DNA from 2 places in the Streptomyces formicae genome. Region 2 is predicted to be linked to the other one. Evidence: predicted binding sites of a transcription regulator. Region 2 holds the regulator's gene; the other holds the start of a gene.
The links. The regulator HrcA, encoded in region 2, represses chaperone genes, less so after heat shock. The targets are predictions, from matches to a motif close to TTNGCACTCNGNNNNNCNGAGTGCNAA.
Positions count from the first base shown of each region.

Region 1: the regulator HrcA is predicted to act here: its motif matches at 5,981-6,007, upstream of groL (chaperonin GroEL).

Region 1 is NZ_CP022685.1:4,366,688-4,374,809, reverse strand. Features, by position in the region: gene KY5_RS18555 (alpha,alpha-trehalose-phosphate synthase (UDP-forming)) at 1-56, opposite strand, end outside; gene KY5_RS18550 (DUF11 domain-containing protein) at 155-2,266, opposite strand; gene KY5_RS18545 (glucosyl-3-phosphoglycerate synthase) at 2,305-3,249, opposite strand; SAM riboswitch class I at 3,404-3,538, shown strand; gene thrC (threonine synthase) at 3,532-4,851, shown strand; gene KY5_RS18535 (ubiquitin-like small modifier protein 1) at 4,950-5,225, shown strand; gene KY5_RS18530 (cold-shock protein) at 5,653-5,856, shown strand; gene groL (chaperonin GroEL) at 6,172-7,797, shown strand; gene KY5_RS18520 (alanine/glycine:cation symporter family protein) at 7,973-8,122, shown strand, end outside.
Region 2 is NZ_CP022685.1:3,137,217-3,145,338, reverse strand. Features, by position in the region: gene hemW (radical SAM family heme chaperone HemW) at 1-274, shown strand, start outside; gene KY5_RS13460 (DUF3097 domain-containing protein) at 759-1,580, opposite strand; gene KY5_RS13455 (MBL fold metallo-hydrolase) at 1,616-2,359, opposite strand; gene hrcA (heat-inducible transcriptional repressor HrcA) at 2,561-3,577, shown strand; gene dnaJ (molecular chaperone DnaJ) at 3,578-4,717, shown strand; gene KY5_RS13440 (nitronate monooxygenase) at 4,904-5,986, shown strand; gene KY5_RS13435 (16S rRNA (uracil(1498)-N(3))-methyltransferase) at 5,983-6,723, shown strand; gene KY5_RS13430 (hypothetical protein) at 6,828-7,475, shown strand; gene KY5_RS13425 (S41 family peptidase) at 7,558-8,122, shown strand, end outside.

The DNA of each region.
Region 1 (8,122 bases), 1.2 Mb from region 2:
CGGTTGGACGCGACGAGTACCTGCGCTGCTGATGCCGATCGGGACGCGGAGACCATGTGGCAGAACGTAGCCCGTGCCGCGAACGCTCAAACGTACGGGGGCCGGACTCCCGGTGCGGGGAGCCCGGCCCCCGAGGGGCACGTCCGGTGCCGGATCAGTCGCGCCGCCGCTGGACCGCGGCGAGCGCGAGCACGCCGAGCCCGCACAGTGCGGCCGCGACACCGCCGTAGAGCATGGCCGACGAGTCACTGCCGGTCTCCGCGAGCTGCCCGCCCGGGTGTCCCGCCGCGGCACCCGGCTGCCGCGGCTCCTGCGGCGCGGGCCTTCCCTGCACCCGCTGGGCGAGGATCGCCGTGGTGCACGGGTCGTCGCCGCCGCGCGTCGACTTCGCGCAGTTGCTGCCGGGCGCGGTCACCGTGATGACGGTGACCTGTCCCGGCGTGCAGGACACCTTCACCTTCTGGGCGATGGTGACCTTGCCCTTGGCGGGGACGTTGCCCCGCCACACGTAGGTGGCGCCCCGCTTGGTGACCGTGCCCGCGCCGGCGACGGGCGCGGTGCCAGGCCGCACGGGCCAGGACGCGGTGGCGCCGATGCGGGGGGTGCGCGAGGCGTTCTTCAGGGTGATGGTGTTGGTGGTCGAGCCGCACGCGGGGACGACGCGCCGGGCGGGGGAGCTGCCCACGGTGATGGGCGGCTCGGGGTAGTCGATGACCGGCTCGGAGGCGCAGTTCGGGTCGGTGCTGCCCTGGTCGCAGTTGGAGCGCGGCGTCTGGACGTCGACGTTGTTCAGCAGCTTGCCGTCACCGCTCACCGGGTCGTGGACGGTGACCGAGTAGGTGACCGTCGCGGTCTGCCCCGGTGCGATGTCCCCGACGTAGCCGAGCTTCGGCTTCTTGTACGAGACCTTGCCGATGGACGCCTTCGCGTCGCCGTTGTACGTCGCGTCGTCGAGGTTGCCCGACAGGTCGTCGCTGAACCTGGCGCCCGGGTAGGGCAGCTTGCTGATGTTCTTCGCCTTGACCGTGTAGGTCAGCCTGCCGCCCGGCTCGACCTTGGCGGGCGAGGCGGTCTTGGTGACCTCCAGGTCGGGCACCGGCACGGAGAGGGCCAGCTGCGAGGGGACGTACACGTCACCGGTGCTGGTGAACGTCAGCTTCGCCGAGGTGGCGCCGACGGGGATCGCGCGGTCGGGCACCTCGAACGCCTTGGCGTCGATGCTCAGGTTGTTGCGGTGCTTGGGGTTGACCGAGCCGTCGTCCTCACTGATGAAGAAGTTGTCGGTCCTGCCGGTGTGCGCGTCGGCGGCGGGCTGCCCGTCGACCAGGAACTGGTCGCCCTTGGTGTTCCAGTCGCCCTCGTACGCCGTGACGCTGGCGTGGATGTCGCCCTCGGTGCGGTAGAAGCCGTCGACCGGGATCGTGGTGGAGGAGCCCGCGGCGGCCCGCGTCCTGGTCGAGCGCTGGATGACGTGGCCGCCCCAGAGGTAGACGTTGCGGCGGTCGGGCGCGTACTGCTCGTTGGGTCCGTCGTACTTGTAGACGACGGTCAGCGACCAGCCGCCGACGCAGCCCTGCCCGGTCGGCGCCCAGACGTTGCCGACGGCCACCTCGACGGGGCTGCCGGTGGTGGCGCCCTGGAAGGCGTCGGTGACGTCGGCCTCGGCGGTGTAGTAGTGCGGGCCCTGGGTGGCGTTCGGGGTGCGGACCGCGTTCTGGACCTTCACCGTGTTCTCCGCGCCGCCGTCGACCCGGATGACCGGGGCCGTGGTGAGCGGGTCGCCGGGAGCCGGGTCGACGGGCTTGTTGCCCTCGCGGTTGAGGTCGCAGATGTCGCGCACGGTGCGGCCGAAGCGGTGGGTGCCCGCGTTGCCGCCCCAGAACAGCCGCGCGTAGTCGACCGTCGCGCCCGGCGGGACGGTGACCCGGCCGGTGCTGGAGTCGAAGGTGTCGGTGAGCCCCGCGGTATTGATGCGGTGCTCGATGAAGTTGTTGTTGTTCTTGGTGCCCTTGGCCTGCTGGGTCTCCTTGCAGGCGGCGGCCACGTCGGCCGGTCGCGTCGGGCAGTCCAGGACGGTGTTGCCGATGGTCTTGAAGTCGCCGTACAGCGATTCGTCGTAGCGCTTGGCGAAAGGCTCGACGACCTCGGCGGCGGCGGGGGTCGCGGTCGCGGTGAGCACCCCGGCGGCGACGGTGGCGGCGGCGAGCGTCAGCGCGCCCGCCCGCCGGATGGCTTTCCCTGCATGTCTGACATGTCTGACCCACATAAATGGGCAATGTAGGCAAAACGCATGATCGGCTGTGGTTACGCCACGCGACGATGTGCATACTCGGCGATATCGGACATAGGGGGGCGCTCCTCGGTGTCCACCGGATACGTCCTCGGCTCGAAACCGTGCTCGCCCCTGACGAACTGCGTCAGCTCGGGCCGGACGAGATGGCCGCGCGCGAGCCGCAGCTGCGCGGTCCGGTAGATGGCCGCGGCCATCCGGCCGAGCGCCTGCCCGTCCTGGTGCCGGTGCTTGCGCACCCCGACGTCGACCTGCGCGAGGGCGTCCAGGCCCACCGTGTGCAGCGCGTCGACGAGCAGGCCCAGCTCCACGCCGTACCCGACGGGGAACGGCAGCCGCTCCAGGAGGGACCTGCGGGCCGCGTACTCGCCGCCCAACGGCTGTACGAAACCGGCCAGTTGGGGCCAGTGCATGTTCAGGAGCGGCCGTGCCATCAGCTCGGTCACCCGGCCGCCCTGCCCCGCTGCCGAGCCCAGCGGACGGTCGTACATCGCCTTCACGAAGTGCACGTCGGGATCGGTCAGGAGCGGGCCCACGATCCCCGAGACGAAGTCCGCGGAGAACTCCCGCAGATCCGCGTCGACGAACGCCACGACGTCGCCCCGCGTCGCCAGGAGCGAGCGCCAGAGCACCTCGCCCTTGCCCGGCACGGCCGGGAGACGCGGCAGGATCTCGTCCCTGTGCACGACCCGGGCGCCCGCCTTCCGCGCGACCTCCGCCGTACGGTCGCCGGAGCCGGAGTCGATCACCACGAGCTCGTCGACGAGCGGCGTGCGTGCCATCAGCTCCCGCCGGATCACCTCGACGATCCCGCCGACCGTCGCCTCCTCGTCGAGTGCGGGAAGGACGACGCTCACCGAGGTGCCCGAGGCGCGTTTGGCGGCGACCAGACGCTCCGGCGAACGGTCGGCGACGGACCAGGAACGCCTGCTCAGCCAGCGCTCGACTTCTTCCAGCACGGTCGGCGGCTCCTCACTGTGATCCATCTCGCGGTACGGACGACTATCTCAAGGGTCCGGGGCTTCGGTTACAGTCTTGAACAACGCCGGTGACCATCGCATGTCGGGGTCACCGCCCCGTTGAGATCGACAACTGAAACCCATAATCGAATACCGCTCATCCAGAGGGGCAGAGGGATACGGCCCGTTGAAGCCCCGGCAACCATCCCGCCGACCGCGCACGCGAGGTCTCGGTGGGGAAGGTGCCAATTCCGTCTCGCGGCGAGATGCGTCGCGAGGAAGATGAGGAGAAAGGGCCTCGCCTCCATGGCTGTGCAGACCGTCGCCACCGAAAGCACCACCGCTCCCGTAGACCTCGGCCCCGCATCGGGCCTTGCGTGCCGGGAGTGCGGCACCAAGTTCCCGCTCGGACCGATCTTCGCCTGCGCCGAGTGTTTCGGCCCCCTCGAAGTCGCCTACGACCTGCCGCTCGGTGACCCCGAAGCCCTCCGCGCCCGCATCGAGGCGGGCCCCGCCAACATCTGGCGCTACGCCCCGCTCCTTCCCGTCCCCGCCGACGTGGCCGACAAGCCGAACCTCAACCCCGGCTGGACCAAGCTCGTCAAGGCCGACAACCTCGCCGCCGAACTCGGCGTCGAACAGGGCAAGTTGTTCGTCAAGGACGACTCGGGCAACCCGACCCACTCCTTCAAGGACCGGGTCGTCGCGCAGGCGCTCGAAGCGGCGCGCGCCTTCGGCTTCACCACCCTGTCGTGCTCCTCCACCGGCAACCTCGCGGGCGCCGTCGGCGCCGCCGCCGCCCGCGCCGGTTTCCGCTCCTGCGTGTTCATCCCGCACGACCTGGAGCAGGGCAAGGTCGTCATGGCCGCGGTCTACGGCGGCGAGCTCGTCGGCATCGAGGGCAACTACGACGACGTGAACCGCTTCTGCTCCGAGCTCATCGGCGACCCGCTCGGCGAGGGCTGGGGCTTCGTCAACGTCAACCTGCGGCCGTACTACGGAGAGGGCTCCAAGACCCTCGCGTACGAGATCTGCGAGCAGCTCGGCTGGGTCCTGCCCGACCAGCTGGTCATCCCGATCGCCTCGGGATCGCAGCTCACGAAGATCGACAAGGGTCTGAAGGAGCTCATCGCGCTCGGCCTCGTCGCGGACAAGCCCTACAAGATCTTCGGCGCGCAGGCGGAGGGGTGTTCGCCGGTCTCCGCGGCGTTCAAGGCGGGCCACGACGTCGTACGGCCCCAGAAGCCGAACACCATCGCCAAGTCCCTCGCCATCGGCAACCCGGCGGACGGGCCCTACGTGCTCGACATCGCCCGGCGCACGGGCGGGGCCGTGGAGGACGTGAACGACGAGCAGGTCGTCGAGGCGATCGAGCTGCTCGCTCGGAGCGAGGGGATCTTCGCGGAGACCGCCGGGGGCGTGACGGTCGGTGTCACCAAGAAGCTGGTCGAGGCGGGGCTCATCGATCCCTCGCTGACCACGGTGGTGCTCAACACCGGCGACGGGCTCAAGACTCTCGACGCGGTTGCCGACAGGTCTCAGGCGACCGCGACGATCAAGCCCAGCCTCGAGGCGTTCCGCTCCGCGGGGCTTGCCGACTAGTCGCCGCAGGGCCTGATCTCCGCTGCCGACCGCGGGTCGCGGTCCGTCCTCGCGCAGTTCCCCGCGCCCCTTACGGGGCCTACCTCTGAGGTGAATCCATGAGCGTCAACGTCCGTATCCCCACCATTCTCCGTACCTACACCGGCGGCAAGGCCGAGGTCGCCGCCGAGGGGGCGACCCTGGGCGAGGTCATCGCCGATCTGGAGAAGAACCACACCGGCATCGCCGCGCGCGTCCTGGACGATCAGGGCAAGCTGCGCCGCTTCGTGAATGTCTATGTGAACGACGACGACGTCCGTTTTGAGCAGGGTCTGCAGACGGCCACTCCGGACGGTGCCGGTGTCTCGATCATTCCGGCGGTCGCCGGAGGCTGAGCTTCCGCAGGCAAGAGCACGCAGCGTGATCCGAATTGCCCCCTCCGCGAGAGAAACGGAGGGGGCAATTCTGCATGGTTGAGCGCGGTACAGTTGGGAACAGTGCTTCGCCGTTAGTGCCGAGCGCATATACGAAGTCGGCCCGGAGCCGACAAGAAGTAGCCAAAGCGCGCTGTCCATTTGGGCCCTTTGTGGCATTTGCCCGGCCCGACTTGCCCTGAACTCCGGCAAATTCTCCACATATTTCCGATCGTGCGTGCCCAGAATTCTCGTCCGATTGACCTGTTGCAGACGGCAGTTGGACAGATACATTCAGCGGCGGTCGACGCGTTCCGGCGCACACCCCCATCTCCAATGGGTGGTGGAGGTCTGACCCGGGTCCGCGAAGTGCGGTCCTGTGCAAGGGCCAGTAATAGGGGAGTTAGGCATGGCTCAGGGCACCGTCAAGTGGTTCAACGCGGAGAAGGGGTACGGCTTCATCGCGGTCGACGGTGGTGCGGATGTTTTCGTCCACTACAGCGCGATCCAGATGGACGGGTACCGCACCCTTGAAGAAGGTCAGCGAGTCGAATTCGAGATCTCGCAGGGCCAGAAGGGTCCGCAGGCGGACATGGTCAAACTCGCCGTCTAGCTCGGCGCGACCGACCACCGAAGCAAGCACCGCGAGGGGCCCGTATCCCGGCAGGGATACGGGCCCCTCGTGTGTGCCGCGGGGGCCCGGGGGTCCCTCGTACGTCCGGATCTCACGGGAGCACCTTGCACTCGCAGGGGTCGAGTGCTAATCATTGGGCTTAGCACTCTCCGCGTGAGAGTGACAGAACTTGGATCGGGTCGGTGAGGCCCGCAGGCCGGGTGGGGCAAGGAACCACAAGGGCTGCAGGCCGTCCGTCGCGGGCGCCAGCACGATCCGTTTGCGTTTCCACCCCGTCCGGGAGGACCACTTCACATGGCCAAGATCATCGCGTTCGACGAGGAGGCACGGCGCGGCCTCGAGCGCGGCATGAACCAGCTCGCCGACGCCGTCAAGGTGACCCTGGGCCCCAAGGGTCGCAACGTCGTCCTCGAGAAGAAGTGGGGCGCCCCCACGATCACCAACGATGGTGTCTCCATCGCCAAGGAGATCGAGCTCGAGGACCCGTACGAGAAGATCGGCGCCGAGCTGGTCAAGGAGGTCGCGAAGAAGACGGACGACGTCGCCGGTGACGGCACGACGACCGCGACCGTCCTGGCCCAGGCGCTGGTCCGCGAGGGCCTTCGCAACGTGGCCGCCGGTGCCAACCCGATGGCCCTCAAGCGCGGCATCGAGAAGGCCGTCGAGGCCGTCTCCGGCGCCCTGCTCGAGCAGGCCAAGGACGTGGAGACCAAGGAGCAGATCGCTTCGACGGCCTCCATCTCCGCCGCCGACACCCAGATCGGCGAGCTCATCGCCGAGGCGATGGACAAGGTCGGCAAGGAAGGCGTCATCACCGTCGAGGAGTCGCAGACCTTCGGTCTCGAGCTTGAGCTCACCGAGGGCATGCGCTTCGACAAGGGCTACATCTCGGCGTACTTCGCCACCGACATGGAGCGTATGGAGGCGTCGCTCGACGACCCGTACATCCTGATCGTCAACTCGAAGATCTCGAACGTGAAGGACCTCCTTCCGCTCCTCGAGAAGGTCATGCAGTCCGGCAAGCCGCTGCTGATCATCGCCGAGGACGTCGAGGGCGAGGCCCTGTCGACCCTGGTCGTCAACAAGATCCGTGGCACCTTCAAGTCCGTCGCCGTCAAGGCCCCGGGCTTCGGTGACCGCCGCAAGGCCATGCTCGGCGACATCGCCATCCTCACCGGTGGCACCGTCATCTCCGAGGAGGTCGGCCTCAAGCTGGAGAACGCCGGTCTCGACCTGCTCGGCCGCGCCCGCAAGGTCGTCATCACCAAGGACGAGACGACCATCGTCGACGGCTCCGGTGACAGCGACCAGGTCCAGGGCCGCGTCAACCAGATCCGCGCCGAGATCGAGAACTCGGACTCGGACTACGACCGCGAGAAGCTCCAGGAGCGCCTGGCCAAGCTCGCCGGTGGCGTCGCCGTCATCAAGGCGGGCGCGGCCACCGAGGTCGAGCTCAAGGAGCGCAAGCACCGCATCGAGGACGCCGTTCGCAACGCGAAGGCCGCCGTCGAAGAGGGCATCGTCGCCGGTGGTGGCGTGGCCCTCATCCAGGCCGCCGCCGTCTTCGAGAAGCTCGAGCTCGAGGGTGACGAGGCCACCGGTGCCGCCGCTGTGAAGCTGGCCCTTGAGGCCCCGCTGAAGCAGATCGCCGTCAACGCCGGCCTCGAGGGTGGCGTCGTCGTCGAGAAGGTGCGCAACCTGACCGTCGGCCACGGCCTGAACGCCGCGTCCGGTGAGTACGTCGACATGATCGCCGAGGGCATCCTCGACCCGGCGAAGGTCACGCGCTCTGCCCTGCAGAACGCCGCCTCCATCGCCGCGCTGTTCCTCACCACCGAGGCCGTCATCGCCGACAAGCCGGAGAAGGCGGGCGCTGCCCCGGCCGGCGGCGGCATGCCGGGCGGTGACATGGACTTCTGATCCCTCGCGGATCGGTCGTCCTGAGCGCTCAGCTCAGCTCGTACGAAGGGGCGGCACTCTCCTCACGGAGGGTGCCGCCCCTTCGGCATGGGTACGGGGGCGTGCCTTTGCTCACCGTTTACCAAGGACTTAAGTCCCTGGCCCGGGTCTTTTGTCCCGGGCGAGACTTTTGCCCGTGAACTCCCTGGACTCCTTCATCCTGCAAGTGAACGACCACTTGTGGACCTACCTCCTGATCCCGCTCGTCGTCGGCGCGGGCATCTGGTTCACCGTGCGGTCCAGGGCCGTGCAGCTGCGGCTGCTCCCCGAGATGTTCCGCGTGGTG
Region 2 (8,122 bases):
GGCGTATGCGGGGGCGCTGGCGGAGGGGCGGTCGCCCGGGGCCGGGCGGGAGGTCCTCGCGGACGAGGACCGGCGGGTCGAGCGCATCCTCCTCGAACTCCGCCTCCGCGACGGGTGCCCGCTGGATCTCCTCCGTCCGGCCGGGCTTGCGGCGGCGCGGCGGGCGCTGGGTGACGGGCTGTTGGAGGAGGGGCCCTTCGCGGTGGGGCGTGCGGTGCTGACGCTGCGCGGGCGGTTGTTGGCGGATGGGGTGGTTCGGGGCTTGGTGGACTGAGCGGGGCGGGGTCGGCTCGGCGCTTGCCCTTCTTCGCCTCCGCCCTGCGGCGGGGTCGGCTCGGCGCTTGCCCTTTTCCGCCCTGCGGGCGGCCCTCGTACCCACCCGCTCCACCCGTTCTCCCACCCGCCGGGTGGGAGTCTCCTGTGGGGGCGGGGCGCCGTTGGCGGCGATTCGGTACAGAAGCGGGGATCTCGGGCAGGAGGGGACCCGTCGCGGAGCGACGGAGCGGGCTCCGGGTGGGGGTGTCCGGTGCGGAGTTACGGGTGGGCGGGCGGGTGTGACCGTCGCGGAGCGGCGGGGTTGTTTCTGGTGGGGCGGTTCGGTGCGGAGCTACGGGTGGATGGGTGGGTGGGCGTGGCCGTCGCGGGGCGGCGGGGTTGTTCGTGGTGGGGTGGTTTCGTGATGAGGTACAGGCGGGCCGGGCCACCGGGCGCAGGTGCGCTCCCCGCGGAGGGGAATCCGGTCAAGGCCCAGGGGCCAGTTACTCCGTGACGAAGTCGATCAACTCTTCCACCCGCCCCAGAAGTTCCGGCTCGAGATCCCGGTAGCTGCGCACCGAGCCCAGGATCCGTTGCCACGCGGCCCCCGTGTTCTCCGGCCACCCGAGGGCCCGGCAGACCCCCGTCTTCCAGTCCTGCCCCCTCGGCACCCGGGGCCACGCAGCGATGCCGACCGAGGAGGGCTTCACCGCCTCCCACACGTCGATGTAGGGGTGGCCCACCACCAGCGCGTCCGCCGTGGAGATCTCCGCCGCGATGCGGGACTCCTTGGAGCCGGGGACCAGGTGGTCGACGAGGACGCCGAGGCGGGCGTCGGGGCCGGGACGGAACTCCGCGACGATCGCGGGCAGGTCGTCGATGCCCTCCAGGTACTCGACGACGACACCCTCGATGCGCAGGTCGTCGCCCCAGACGCGCTCGACGAGTTCGGCGTCGTGGCGCCCCTCGACATAGATGCGCCCGGCGCGCGCGACCCTGGCCCGCGCCCCGGGTACCGCCACCGAGCCGGAGGCAGTGCGTGAGGGACGTACGGGAGGAGCGGCCGCGCCCGTCGCGGGGCGGACCAACGTGACCGTACGGCCTTCGAGGAGGAAGCCGCGGGGCGCCATCGGGAAGACGCGGTGCTTGCCGAAGCGGTCCTCCAGCGTCACCGTCGGCCCCTCGGCGGTCTTCTCGCATCGGATCACCGCACCGCAGAATCCGGTGCTCAGCTCCTCGACCACGAGGCCGGCGTCCGCCGCCACCTCGGGCACGGGCTTCGGCTTCTTCCAAGGGGGCGTGAGATCGGCGGAGTACTGGCGCATTCTCCCGACGATAAGAAGAGTGGCAAGGAGCTCCGCTACGACACGCCGAAGCGATCTGCCAGTGTGGCGCGCTGCGCACGGACAAAAGCCGCATCCACCACCGCACCGTGCCCCGGCACGTAGAGCGCGTCCTCGCCGCCGAGTTCCAGGAGCCGGTCAAGCGCCGCGGGCCATCGCTCCGGTACGGCGTCGGGCCCCGCCTGCGGCTCGTCCGATTCCTCGACCAGATCGCCGCAGAACACGATCTCGGGGCCCCCGTCGGCCCCCGGGACGAGGACCGCGAGGTCGTGCCCGCTGTGGCCGGGACCGACGTTGGCGAGCAGCACCCGCACCCCGCCGCCGAGGTCGAGGGTCCACTCGCCGCAGACCAGGTGGCGCGGGCGGACGAGGAGATCGGCCGCCTCGGCCGCCGCGTCCGGGGTCACGCCGTGGCGCACCGCGTCGGCGCGCAGCTCGTCGCGGCCCTTGTCGAAGACCGTGTCGATGCCCACCGCCCCGTACACCTCCACGCCCGCGAAGGCCGCGGCCCCCAGGACGTGGTCGAAGTGCGGGTGCGTCAACACGAGGTGCGTGACCCGCCGCCCGCCCCCGATGAGCTCCTTGGCGCGGGTCCGCAGCGCCGCGCCCTCGGCCAGGGTCGACCCGGCCTCGATCATGAGGGCCGCGTCGTCGCCGACGACGAGCCCCGCCGTGCAGTCCCAGACCGGCAGGCGGCACCGCCCCACACGCGGTGCGAGTCGTTCCCAGCCCGCCGCTTCCCATGCCAGCGCCACGTCCATACGGTGACGCTATCCGTACGCGCCGTGTTCGGCAGCCGCTGTCCGACACGCGTGCGTGACTTCGGCGGGTCCGCCCTTGCCGGGGCCGTACCTCACGGCCGTACACTGACCTTTCGACAGCTGGCACTCACCTGTGGCGAGTGCCAGGCAAGGGGGCTCGGCGGGGCTCGACGACACGTACGACGGCTGGAGGTGTGCGCGATGCTGAATGAACGCAGGCTCGAGGTGCTGCGCGCCATCGTCCACGACTACGTAGGCACCGAGGAGCCGGTCGGCTCCAAGGCGCTGACGGAGCGGCACAGTCTCGGGGTCTCTCCCGCGACGGTCCGCAACGACATGGCCGCGCTGGAGGAGGAGGGGTTCATCGCCCAGCCGCACACCAGCGCGGGGCGCATCCCGACGGACAAGGGCTACCGACTCTTCGTCGACAAGCTCGCGGGCGTCAAGCCGATGACCGCGCCGGAGCGCAGGGCGATCCAGAACTTCCTCGACGGCGCCGTCGACCTCGACGACGTCGTGGGGCGCACGGTGCGCCTGCTCGCGCAGCTGACCAGGCAGGTCGCGGTCGTGCAGTACCCGTCGCTCACGCGGTCGACGGTGCGGCACGTGGAGCTGCTCTCGCTGGCTCCCGCCCGGCTGATGCTCGTACTGATCACGGACACGGGCCGGGTCGAGCAGCGCATGATCGACTGCCCGGCGCCGTTCGGCGAGACCTCGCTCGCCGATCTGCGGGCCCGGCTCAACAGCAGGGTCGCGGGACGCCGCTTCGCGGACGTGCCGCAGCTCGTGCAGGACCTGCCCGAGGCCTTCGAGGCGGAGGACCGCGGCACCGTCGCGACCGTCCTCTCCACCCTCCTCGAAACACTCGTCGAGGAGACCGAGGAGCGGCTGATGATCGGCGGAACCGCCAATCTCACCCGCTTCGGACATGACTTTCCCCTCACCATCCGGCCCGTTCTCGAGGCCCTGGAGGAGCAGGTCGTGCTCCTCAAGTTGCTTGGTGAGGTGCAGGATTCGGGCATGGCCGTACGGATCGGTCATGAGAACGCCCATGAGGGCCTCAGCTCCACGTCCGTGGTCTCGGTCGGCTACGGTTCGGGCAGCGAGGCAGTAGCCAAACTCGGCGTGGTCGGACCGACCCGCATGGACTATCCGGGAACGATGGGAGCAGTACGCGCAGTGGCACGTTACGTCGGACAGATCCTGGCGGAGTCGTAAGTGGCCACGGACTACTACGCCGTACTAGGCGTGCGCCGCGACGCTTCCCAGGACGAGATCAAGAAGGCCTTCCGGAGGCTGGCGCGTGAGCTTCACCCGGATGTGAATCCGGATCCGAAGACTCAGGAGCGCTTCAAGGAGATCAACGCCGCGTACGAGGTGTTGTCGGACCCGCAGAAGAAGCAGGTCTACGACCTCGGCGGCGACCCGCTGTCCCAGGCGGGCGGCGGTGGCGGTGCGGGCGGTTTCGGGGCCGGTGGCTTCGGCAACTTCTCGGACATCATGGACGCGTTCTTCGGTACGGCGTCGCAGCGTGGCCCCCGGTCGCGCACGCGCCGCGGCCAGGACGCCATGATCCGTCTGGAGATCGACCTCAACGAGGCCGCCTTCGGCACCACCAAGGACATCCAGGTCGACACCGCCGTGGTGTGTACGACGTGCAGTGGTGAAGGCGCGGCGCCGGGGACGTCCGCTCAGACGTGTGACATGTGCCGCGGTCGCGGCGAGGTGTCGCAGGTCACGCGGTCCTTCCTCGGGCAGGTCATGACGTCGCGCCCGTGCCCGCAGTGCCAGGGCTTCGGCACGGTCGTGCCCACGCCCTGCCCGGAGTGCGCCGGTGACGGCCGCATCCGGTCGCGGCGGACGCTGACCGTGAAGATCCCCGCGGGTGTCGACAACGGCACGCGGATCCAGCTCGCGGGCGAGGGCGAGGTCGGCCCCGGCGGCGGCCCCGCCGGTGACCTCTACGTCGAGATCCACGAGCTGCCGCACGCCGTCTTCCAGCGGCGCGGGGACGATCTGCACTGCACCGTCACCATCCCGATGACGGCGGCGTCGCTCGGCACGAAGGTGCCGCTGGAGACGCTGGACGGCCTGGAGGAGATCGACATCAGGCCGGGCACGCAGTCCGGTCAGTCGGTTCCGCTGCACGGCCGCGGTGTCACGCACCTGCGGGGCGGTGGCCGTGGTGACCTCATCGTGCACGTCGAGGTCCTCACGCCGAGCAAGCTCGATCCCGAGCAGGAACGGTTGCTGCGGGAGCTTGCGCAGCTGCGGGGCGAGGAGCGGCCCACGGGGCAGTTCCAGCCGGGGCAGCAGGGGTTGTTCTCTCGGCTCAAGGACGCGTTCAACGGGCGGTAGCGCCTGGAGCGGTGTTGTTGCTTGGCCCCTCGGTCGCGGATTCCGTGCCGGGGGGCTTGCTTTTTGCGCTTCGCGCTTTGGCTGCGGGGGGTGGGGGTTGCTCGCGCAGTTCCCCGCGCCCCTTACGGGGCACCCCCCTGGCGGGCACGATTCGGTGGGTTGTGTCGGACGTGGCACGATGCCGTCATGTCCTCCGCACTGACCGATCTCTGCCGCCATCCGATCGTGCAGGCGCCCATGGCGGGTGGCGCCTCGGGGCCGCAGTTGGCCGCCGCCGTCGCCGAGGCCGGTGGGCTCGGGTTCCTCGCCGCCGGGTACAAGACCGCCGACGGGATGTACCAGGAGATCAAACAGCTGCGGGGGCTCACGTCGAAGCCCTTCGGCGTCAACCTCTTCATGCCGCAGCCCGAGTACGCGGACGCCGCCGCCGTCGACGTGTACCGCAACCAGCTCGCCGGTGAGGCCACCTGGTACGAGACGCAGCTCGGCGACCCCGACAGCGGGCGTGACGACGGGTACGACGCCAAGCTCGCGATCCTGCTCGACGATCCGGTGCCGCTCGTCTCCTTCACCTTCGGGTGCCCCACCCGCGACGTCTTCGACGCGTTCGCGCGCGTCGGCACCCTCACCGTCGTCACCGTGACCACGCCCGAGGAGGCCCAGACCGCCCAGTGGTCCGGCGCCGACGCCGTGTGCGTGCAGGGCGTCGAGGCGGGCGGCCACCAGGGCACCCACCGGGACAACCCCGAGACCGACGGCGCGGGCATCGGGCTGCTCTCCCTGATCACGCAGGTCCGCGAGACCGTGCAGATCCCCGTCGTCGCCGCGGGAGGGCTGATGCGCGGCGCGCAGATCGCCGCCGTCCTCGCGGCGGGCGCCGACTCCGCGCAGCTCGGCACGGCGTTCCTCGTCACCCCCGAGTCGGGCGCTAACCCCCTGCACAAGCAGGCCATGACCAACCCGCTGTTCGTGCGGACCGAGCTGACCCGGGCGTTCTCCGGACGCCCGGCGCGCGGCCTGGTCAACCGCTTCATGCGCGAGCACGGTCCGTACGCCCCCGCCGCCTACCCCCAGGTCCACCACCTCACCAGCGGCCTGCGCAAGGCCGCGGCCAAGGCCGGTGACGCGCAGGGCATGGCGCTCTGGGCGGGGCAGGGGCACCGGCTCGCCCGTGAGCTGCCCGCCGGGCAGCTCGTCGAGGTCCTGGTGGCCGAGCTGGCAGAGGCCAGGGCCGCGCTGGTGTCCGAGGCGCGGGGAGAAGAGGCGTGACCGCCCCCGTCTTCGTCGTCGAGCACTTCGACGCGGGCGACGGCGGACGCTACGTGCTGGACGGGCCCGAGGGACGGCACGCCGTATCGGTGAAGCGGCTGCGCGCAGGCGAGGACGTCGTCCTGACCGACGGCGCGGGGCGCTGGGCGCAGTGCGTGGTCCTCGACACCGAGGGCAAGGACCGGCTGGTGGTGAAGCTGGACTCCTACGCCGAGGAGCCCGCGGAGTCGCCCCGCGTCACCGTCGTACAGGCGCTGCCCAAGGGCGACCGTGGCGAGCTGGCCGTCGAGACCATGACGGAGACCGGCGTGGACGCCGTCGTGCCGTGGACCGCGTCGCGCTGCATCACGCAGTGGAAGGGCGAGCGCGGTCTCAAGGCCCTCGCCAAGTGGCGGGCCACCGCGCGCGAGGCGGGCAAGCAGTCGCGCCGGGTGCGCTTCCCCGAGGTGCTCGACGCCGCGTCCACCAAGCAGGTCGCCGCGCTGCTGGCGGAGGCCGACTTCGCCGCCGTCCTGCACGAGGAGGGCAGCGAGCCGCTGGCCACCGCGGAACTTCCGGCGAGCGGGCACATCGTCCTGGTGGTCGGGCCCGAAGGGGGCGTGTCCCCGGACGAGTTGGCGGCGTTCGCCGAGGCGGGCGCGAAGCCGTACCGACTCGGCCGCAGTGTGCTGCGTACGTCGACGGCGGGCACCGCGGCGACCGCGCTGCTGCTCGGTCGCACGGGTCGCTGGTCCTGAACCACTGCCGGATGGCGGCCTCCTGAGGACCCGTCGGGCCGCCGATGGACAGATGGCCGCATGCGGTCTACCGCCCGGGCGTGCGCAGTGGCACTCTGCCGCCTATGGGGGCATTGAGGCGGTTAAGCGGCACGTACTCGCTGAAGCGGCGTTCACCGGTTCTGTACGCCGTCGCGCTCGCCGGGGCGGCCGCGATCGGCGTCACCGCGTGCGATCCCGTGGACGGGCAGTTGAACACCTCCGCGGTCGCGCTCACCACCGACGAGATGGGCACCAAGGAGCTGGAGCGCCAGCACGCCGACGTGTCATGGCTCAGCTGTACGGGGCGCTTCGAGGGCCGGGTCACGCCCCAGAGCGGCAAGCCGACGAAGAAGGCCGTCGTCAAGGTGGACTGCCAGGGCGAGACCGACGACGGCAAGGACATCACCATCAAGGGCAGGGTGCACGCCGTCGTCGACGGGGCGTGCGTCCGCGGCAATCTCACCGCCAAGATCGACGGCAAGCAGTGGTTCAGCGTCGACGTGCTGGGCAATTGCGACTCCGGCGACGACAACGGCGACGGCAATGGCAACGGCGGGAACGGCAACGGGAACGGCGGGCACGACGGGGGCGGCAAGCCCTCCAACCCGCCCGTCTCCCACCAGCCGCCGCCCTCGCACCACAAGCCGCAGCCCGCGCCCACCACGACCGTCACCGTGACCGCCACCGCCCCGCCGCCCCAGCCGACCTGCAACTGCCTGCCGGGCAAGTGAGAGCGGGCTCCGGCCGCCCGGCCCCCTGCGAAGTGATCAGAAACGCTGCCGGGCCGCCCGGCGGCTGCCTAGGCTGGACGCCGTGACACAGGCAGCGCACTCCGCGTATCTCCGGTATCCGCACATCCACGGCGAGTTGACCGCGTTCACGGCTGAGGACGACGTCTGGGTCGCCCCCCTCGACGGCGGCCGCGCCTGGCGCGTCAGCGCCGACAACATGCCCGTGAGCCACCCCAGGATCTCCCCGGACGGCACCACCGTCGCCTGGGCCTCCACCCGCGACGGCGCACCCGAGGTGCACGTCGCGCCCGTCGACGGCGGCCCCGCCAAGAGGCTGACGTACTGGGGCAGTTGGAAGACCGGCGTGCGCGGCTGGACGCCCGACGGGCAGGTCCTCGCGGTGAGCTCGGCCGACCAGGCGTCGATGCGCCGCACCTGGGCGCGTGCCGTGCCGCTCGACGGCGGACCCGCGGCCACCCTGCCGTACGGCGTCGTGGGCGACGTCGCGCACGGCCCCGAAGGACAGGTGCTGCTGCTCTCCGCGCCGATGGGACGCGAGGCCGCCTGGTGGAAGCGCTACCGGGGCGGCACCGCGGGCAAGTTGTGGATCCGCACGCCCGACGGGGAGCAGGAGCAGCCCTTCGTAC